2 regions of the Cytobacillus oceanisediminis genome follow, and region 1 is predicted to be linked to the other one. Evidence: riboswitches for the same ligand, from Rfam matches in the RefSeq annotation. Region 1 holds a riboswitch; the other holds the start of a gene.
The links. A riboswitch is a leader RNA that binds a small molecule or an ion and turns the genes downstream of it on or off. The one in region 1 is predicted to bind preQ1.

Region 1 (4,217 bases):
ATTGATGGAAGGGGAAAGGTCCCCGCCGCAAATCGAAATTAATGTATCTTCTTCAAATGTTAGTATTGGACCCATCATCGTTATTTCTAGTACAGGATCATTTTCTTCGTTTCCCGCGAGAAGATTGGCCATCCGATGCGAAAAAGGGTCCATGGCCCCGCTGGCAATCACGCCAAACTTTTGATAGCCGGTTCTCCCCAGGTCCTGAATGCTTGAAAGGAGTCCAGGCTTTACGACTTTAATCATTGTTCCGCCTCCTCCCAATGGTAGTATTCTTCCAGACTGATTGACTTGAATTTGATTTTGTCGCCTGCTTTCAAGAGGGTAGGGGATTCATCCATCGGCCGAAACAATTTAACAGGAGTACGTCCAATCAGCTGCCAGCCGCCTGGCGTCTCAATGGGGTAAATCCCTGTCTGCATTCCGGCAATCCCTACCGTACGCTCGGGAATCTTTAAACGCGGCGTATCCCGTCTTGGTGCGGCAATTTGTTCTGACATTCCGCCAATAAAAGGGAATCCTGGGGCAAATCCAATCATATAGACCAGGTAACTGCCTGAAGAGTGAATTTCAATTACTTCTTCAGGAGTAATCCCATTATGCTCCGCAACAAAATCAAGATCCGGCCCGAATTCTCCACCATAGCATACCGGGATTTCAACGATTTGAGGTTCCGATGCATCATTTTCAGTTAGCTCTTCAATAAGCGGTTTTATTAGTGAACACACGAAATCAAACGGGAGCTGGCCATTTGAAAGCTGATAAGCCTCAATTGGATTATAAAAAATGCTTACAGTTGTATAAGCAGGTATGTATTCAATCATCCATTCTGGCGGATGTTTTTCGAGAAAGGCAGTCAGCGACTGAACTTTCTGATGTGTTTCCTGGCTGATCTCTTTCCCAAGCTCAATAAGAACAGCATCATCCCCCAATGGGTGTAAAGTGTATCTCATGATTTCACCAGCTTTCAAAGTAAATTTGTTGACCTGAGGAATAAAATATTATTCGGTAATAATAAATATTCATTTTCGTTCAAAAGAAATACATTCATTATTCTTTCCTAAAAAAAGGTAAAGTCATGTCTTTTAACGCTAGAACGAAAAAATTTATTAGTAAAGTTATATATTTATGCAAAGTCCCCAGCTAAAGAATATAATATTCTATAATAGACTGAAAATTCTATTTGTGCAAATTATTCTTCTAGCAGGAGAACCAATATCTTCAAAGTTTATTTTGACCATCATTTTGGGAATAGAGGAGATACATTATTATTTAGGGAGAGATCATATTGGAAGCAGATATAGAAATAAACTTATCAGAAAGGTTTGAGGCTGCTTTTAACCGTATTCACAAGGCCTTAAAACAATCTGCTAAAAACGCCAGAACAGATAGATTTTATAAACTTATAGAAATTCAGAAAAATCATTCCCTGATTCGATTATATGAAGATGATTTGCATCAGTTTGCCAAGCTGCGCAATGCCATTGTCCATGAAAAAATAGACCTTGATTATTATATTGCTGAGCCTCATCTCGAGACGGTAGAGAAGATTGAAAGGATTGCCGGCCATTTTGAAAAGCCAAAAACCGCACTCTCCATAGCTGCAACTCCGGTTTTTTATTTTTATGAAGATGGCAAGCTAACGGATGTACTGGCCATAATCAACAAATTTTCACACTCTCAATTCCCAATTTACTCGAGAAAAGAGGAATATTCATGGCTATTAACTTCGGCAGATATCGTGAAATGGATGGCAGAGCACTTTACAGAAGAAACAATCCAGTTGAAAAAGGTGAAAATAAAAGAGCTTTTCAATAAGAAATCAAAGCATCAAATCTCTTTTGCCGGCAAAGATACATCTATCTTTGAATTAGAGGATATGTTTGAGGACTGCCGAAATAAAAATGAAAAGCTTGAAGGGATCATTGTAACCGAGAATGGAAAGCCGACTGAAAAACCAAAAGGCATCATAACAGCCTGGGACCTCCTGGAAGCCGATTCAGAAAATTAAAGTGCAAAAAAGGTGCAATGAACAGTTGCACCTTTTTTGCAGAAGTCTTTTGAATAATAAAACTTTTTTGCTGTATAAATTAAAACCTTCTAAAAAGCCAATAAAGATGATAATATAAACTGATAGTTCAATAGCAAAATCCGTGTATACGGTAGAGGTTCTAGCTACCCTCTTTAAAAAACTAAGGAAAACGGGTCTGCTTTCTTAGTGGTCCTGTTTTTCTATTTAAAGGAGAATTTTTATATGAAAAATGATAAAGCGCTCGTTGTGTTCAGCGGCGGTCAGGATAGTACAACTTGCTTATTCTGGGCAAAAGAACGTTTTGCAGAAGTGGAAGCAGTCACTTTTAATTATAATCAGCGTCATAAGCTGGAGATAGAATGTGCACAGCAAATAGCAAAAGAGCTGGGGATCAGGCACCATATTCTTGATATGTCCCTATTGAATCAGCTGGCACCAAATGCACTGACCCGAGATGAGATTGAAGTAAAGGATGGTGAGGAAGGCGAGCTTCCATCCACATTTGTGCCTGGGAGAAACCTTTTATTCCTGTCATTCGCTGGTGTACTGGCCAGTCAGATAAATGCAAAGCATATAATAACCGGGGTGTGCGAAACAGATTTCAGCGGCTACCCTGATTGCAGAGATATGTTTATAAAATCATTGAATGTCACACTTAATCTATCAATGGATGAACAGTTTGTGATCCATACACCTTTAATGTGGCTCAACAAAGCAGAGACATGGAAGCTGGCGGATGAATTGGATGCCCTTGACTATGTGCGTGAGAAAACACTGACATGCTATAACGGAATTCCGGCTGATGGCTGCGGTGAGTGTCCTGCATGCCATTTAAGGAAAAATGGCCTTGAAGTATACCTCAAAGAAAAGGAGGAGCTTTAAGCCATGTACGGTTTCAGGATTGTTGATAAACTTCAGAAGATTAATGAGGATATTAAACCCGATCAGCTGAAATACCACCATAAGCGTGTAATGGTCAGCAAGGAATTCACTTTTGATTCAGCCCATCATCTGCATTGCTATGAAGGCAAATGCAAAAACCTGCATGGGCACACCTACAAGGTGATTTTTGGCATAAGCGGATTTGTGGATAACAGAGGGTTAATGATTGATTTCGGCGACATTAAAGAAATCTGGAAAAACGAAATTGAAATATTCCTCGACCACAAGTATCTGAATGAAACGCTGCCGCCAATGAATACGACGGCAGAGAATATGGTTGTCTGGATTTATGAAAAAATGGCAGAAAGCCTCCAAAACAGAAAAGAGCAATATATCGGTGCAAGAGTCGAATTTGTGCGCCTTTTTGAAACCCCTACAAGCTATGCAGAAGCAAGAAGGGAGTGGATGGAGGTTGAGTAAAATCCCTGTTCTTGAAATTTTTGGACCGACCATTCAGGGTGAAGGAATGGTGATCGGCCAGAAAACGATGTTCGTCCGTACAGCAGGATGTGATTATTCATGCAGCTGGTGTGATTCCTCCTTTACCTGGGATGGAAGTGCAAAAGACAGCATCCGCCAAATGGAACCGGATGAAATCTGGAAGGAGCTCAAAGAGCTGGGCGGGGATGGATTTTCATTTGTGACCATTTCGGGCGGTAACCCAGCTTTATTAAAAAATTTGAATGAACTCATTTCTTTGCTGAAAGCGGAAAAAATTAAGGTCTGCCTGGAAACACAGGGAAGCCGATGGCAGGATTGGTTTTATGAAATTGATGAACTGACCCTTTCCCCAAAACCGCCAAGCTCAGGCATGAATACAGACTTTGATGTGCTCGATTATATTGTGAATAATCTTCAGACCAAAAGAATGGCTGACCAGCAGTTCTCACTGAAGATTGTTGTTTTTGATGATAAGGATTATGAATATGCCAAAAACGTTCATAAGCGCTATCCCGGCGTTCCGTTTTATCTGCAGGTGGGAAATGATGATACCGTTACAGCTGATGATCGAAATTTGTTGCAGAGACTGCTTGACAAATATGATTGGCTCATTGAAAAAACGATACATGACAGTGATTTGAAGGATGTTAAAGTACTTCCGCAGCTGCATACATATGTATGGGGCAATAAGCGCGGAGTGTAACATCTGTATAATCCCGCATCAAAGGGTGCGGGGTTTATTTTTGTTAAGGATATACGGCAATATATGACAGATTCCGATAAATTTATGATATTATACGTT
Region 2 (4,217 bases), 1.5 Mb from region 1:
TGGAAAGACATTGCTGGTTCCCACTCCAAGGCTGAAAGCAGGATTTATTATGGTAAAGCCCGAATGGGTGCCCGCCGGGGAGGAGCGAAAAGCAGCGAGCCTTAAGCATATCCACTCATATGGAAAAGAAGTTCCTCTCACAGAATTGCCGAAAATTGATTTGTTTTTTGCCGGATCAGTGGGCCTTCATCGGGATGGCCGGCGTGTCGGAAAAGGGGAGGGCTATGCTGACCGTGAATATGCCATAATCAGAGAGCTGGGAAATCCCGAAATCCCTGTGATTGGAACAGTCAACAGCGCCCAGATTACAGAGGCAGATATCCCGAGGGACCCATATGATTTGACTGTCGACTGGATTGCAACCGAAAAGGAACTGATCAAAACCAATACGCCATATCCAAAGCCTGAAGGCATTCAATGGGAGCTAGTAACCGAGGAGCAAATGGTAGAGATGCCAGTATTGCGTGACGTATGGGAGATTACAAAAGGAAAGGCAGCCAAGTAATTGACTGCCTTTTAAGCTTTAACTTCGTCCATTTTCTTTAAAACATCATCAATCTTTGCGTGATCTTCAGGTGATTCATCAATATGCTTCCATAAAATGTTTCCCTGCGGTGAGAACATAAAAAAAACAGGAGATCGCACTCCTGTTTAGTCCCTGCTCCCCAAAATTCCAAAAATGCGAAGAATATTAATGAACAGGTTGATAAAATCAAGGTATAAGTTAAGAGCCATCAAAGGAACTTCTTCCGGTGACACTCCATAATGCTTCATGCGGTTGAAATCGAATAGCACATATCCGCTGAACACTAGCACTCCGATGAAGGAGAATGCCAGCATAGCGTTAGAGCTTAACGGCCAGAAGATGCTGAAAACAGAGATCGCAATAAGGGCAAGCAATGCCGCCATCAGCATGCCGCCAAGGAAAGATAAATCCCGCTTGGTTGTCGTAGCGTATACAGCCAGGCCTGTAAACACAACCGTTGTCGCTGCAAGGGCGACCAATACAGGGTTCGGGCCAATGGCCGCCAGGTAATGGGCAACAATCGGATAGGTCGTCATCCCTGAAATAAATGTAAATACATACAGGAATGGATAACCAATGGCCTTTTTGCGGCGAAGCAGGAAAGCGAAAAGCAGCATTCCGAGTTCAAGAACCATGAGCGGCAAAAATAGGGCTGGAGGGATGAAAACACCCGCCATCGTTCCGATAAAAGCAATCCCTAATGATAAGGCAAACGCCCGTAAAACAGAAGGCAAATAACTGTTATTTGCGGTATGCTGTACATACATTTTTTCATTTCTCCTCTAAAATAATTTGTATATGTATATACGTCAGAACTATTGTTTAAGTTTCATCATTTATTTGGTTTTTAAAAGGTCTCTTATTTCAGTTAAAAGCTCAACGTTTTTATCCACAGCTGGTGCAGGCTTTGCTTCTTCTTTCTTTTTGAAACGATTGTTGATAATCCTGATAAAGACGAAAATCGAGAATGCCACTATGAAGAAATCAACCACATTTTGTATGAATAAACCGTATTTGACCTCCGCGCTGCCAACCTTTACCATCAGATCCCTAAAGTCAACTCCGCCCATCAGCAATCCAACAAGCGGCATGATGATATCATCTACAAGAGAAGATACAATCTTTCCGAAGGCAGCTCCGATAACAACCCCGACAGCCAAATCAAGCACATTTCCCTTTAGGGCGAATTTTTTAAACTCATTCCACATAACATGTCACCTTTCTTTGAAAATTACCGTAATTATACTATGAAGAATAAATGAAAACCAGATAAGGAAGCCCCTATTGACAGAAACAGGCTTTTTCTCTATAGTAACAATGACAATTATATTTCGAATATTCCCGTGTGAGCGGGAGAGGTTCATAGCTTCACCCTCTATAAAAAACTATGGCTTTGATTATAATAATCAACCATATCCATAAGAGGATATGGTTTTTGTTTTTTCAAGCTGTACTTTTTGGACCTCTCCTTAGGATCAGCGGGATCATATAAAGGGAGGCTTTTTTTATGTCAGGAAGAAAAGATGAGGAATTAACGGATATTACACTATTGGGAAATCAGGGTACAAACTATCTTTTTGAATACTCGCCTGAGATTCTGGAGGCTTTTGACAATAAGCATCCAAACCGCGATTATTTTGTAAAGTTTAATTGCCCTGAGTTTACGAGTCTTTGCCCGAAAACGGGACAGCCGGATTTTGCGACCATCTATATCAGCTATATTCCGGATCAGAAAATGGTAGAGAGCAAGTCATTAAAGCTATATCTTTTCAGTTTTAGAAATCATGGCGATTTCCATGAGGACTGCATGAACATCATTATGAACGATCTTATTGAATTAATGGATCCCCGCTATATTGAGGTTTGGGGTAAATTTACGCCACGTGGCGGAATCTCCATCGATCCGTATTGCAACTACGGAAAGCCGGGGACGAAATATGAAAAAATGGCGGATTACCGTTTGATGAACCATGACCTTTACCCGGAGACAATTGACAATCGTTAAGACCATAGCTTGCTTAAAGTGCGATTTTAAAATAATATCAAAAAAGGCAGAGCAATCTGCTTTTTTTGTTGCAGATAATATACATAAGTGGGATTATATTTAGGGAATATTCTGTATTTTTGAGAGCATTACTATAATAAAGCTCTGAAGGGGGACAAAATGAAGAAAGGCATACATAAAAAAGATCAGCGCTTCAAAATCGCAGAGAGAGAGGCGTGGATTGGCATTGGTCTGGTGCTCTTCAATTTTGTATGGTGGTATGGGTTTGCCTATGGGATGGGGTCTGGGCCTGCTGGTGAGTATACATATATTATGGGATTGCCTGCCTGGTTTTTTTGGAGCTGCGTGGCAGGGTTTGCTGTAATGGTGATTCTGGTAACAGCGGCTGTTAAATTTCTGTTTAAAGAGGTTCCGTTCGAAGAAAATGAAGAGGGGGGAGAATCCAAATGAACTGGCAGGTTATTGCTCCTCTTCTCATCTTTTTAATCATTATTTTTCTCGTCGGCTTATGGTCCAGCAGAAAGATTGATACCGGGAGTTCGTTCCTGCAGGATTACTTTCTTGGAGGAAGGCAGCTGGGTGGTTTTATTCTGGCTATGACCATGATTGCAACCTACGGAAGTGCCAGCAGTTTCATTGGAGGGCCGGGCGTTGCATACACACAGGGGCTTGGCTGGGTGCTGCTTGCCATGTCACAGGTTGTCACTGGTTATTTCGTTCTCATGGTTCTGGGGAAAAAGTTTGCCATCACAGCAAGAAAGTATGATGCTGTAACGCTCATCGATTTTCTAAAAGAAAGATATAACAGCAGATGGGTCGTCTGGCTATCCTCTCTCAGCATCATTATTTTCCTGTTTTCTGCCATGGCTGCCCAATGGGTTGGCGGAGCAAGATTAATTGAGTCACTGACAGGATTAAGCTATTTATCTGCTTTATTCATTTTTGCAGCTTCCGTTATGGTCTACGTGGTGATCGGCGGCTTCCGTGCTGTTGCAGTAACGGATGCCGTACAAGGGGGAATCATGTTCATCGGCACCATGATCCTTCTGATTGCTGTTATTGTGGCAGGTGGGGGAATACCGAATATTATCAGTGACCTGTCTTCAGAAAACCCGAATCTGATTACACCGTTTGGCTTTGATGGCGGATTGACTCCTTTATATGTGTCCTCATTCTGGATATTGGTGGGAGTTGGAGTTGTGGGCCTTCCGCAGGTTGCGGTGAGGGCCATGTCCTATAAAAATGCCAGAGCCATGCATAGGGCAATTATAATTGGAACAGTAGTGGTCGGGTTTATCATGCTTGGCATGCATTTAATTGGCGTATTTGCCCGGCCAATTCTTCCAGGGATTGAAGTGGGGGATAAAGTCATGCCGATGATTGCCATGGAAGTGCTTCCTCCATGGCTCGCGGGAATTGTACTGGCAGCACCGATGGCTGCCATCATGTCAACAGTGGATTCCCTGCTCCTTCTGGTCAGCTCGGCGATTGTGAAAGATGTCTATATTAATTACATTAAGCCTGATGCCAAAGAAGCTGCCATCAAGAAACTGAGTTTTGCGGTTACGGCCCTGCTTGGGATTCTGGTTTGCATCATGGCTCTCAGTCCGCCCGATTTGCTGATCTGGCTGAATCTCTTTTCTTTTGGAGGACTGGAAGCAGCCTTCATATGGCCTGTTGTGCTGG

Region 2: another riboswitch for preQ1. It lies ahead of queF (preQ(1) synthase); the one in region 1 lies ahead of queC (7-cyano-7-deazaguanine synthase QueC).

The regions. Positions count from the first base shown of each region.
Region 1 is NZ_CP065511.1:2,760,632-2,764,848, reverse strand. Features, by position in the region: gene IRB79_RS14000 (5-oxoprolinase subunit C family protein) at 1-246, opposite strand, end outside; gene pxpB (5-oxoprolinase subunit PxpB) at 243-953, opposite strand; gene IRB79_RS13990 (CBS domain-containing protein) at 1,289-2,011, shown strand; PreQ1 riboswitch class I at 2,160-2,202, shown strand; gene queC (7-cyano-7-deazaguanine synthase QueC) at 2,255-2,914, shown strand; gene queD (6-carboxytetrahydropterin synthase QueD) at 2,918-3,394, shown strand; gene queE (7-carboxy-7-deazaguanine synthase QueE) at 3,387-4,118, shown strand.
Region 2 is NZ_CP065511.1:1,240,228-1,244,444, forward strand. Features, by position in the region: gene IRB79_RS06420 (5-formyltetrahydrofolate cyclo-ligase) at 1-505, shown strand, start outside; gene IRB79_RS06425 (Bax inhibitor-1/YccA family protein) at 652-1,293, opposite strand; gene mscL (large conductance mechanosensitive channel protein MscL) at 1,363-1,734, opposite strand; PreQ1 riboswitch class I at 1,876-1,921, shown strand; gene queF (preQ(1) synthase) at 2,034-2,531, shown strand; gene IRB79_RS06440 (YhdT family protein) at 2,691-2,981, shown strand; gene panF (sodium/pantothenate symporter) at 2,978-4,217, shown strand, end outside.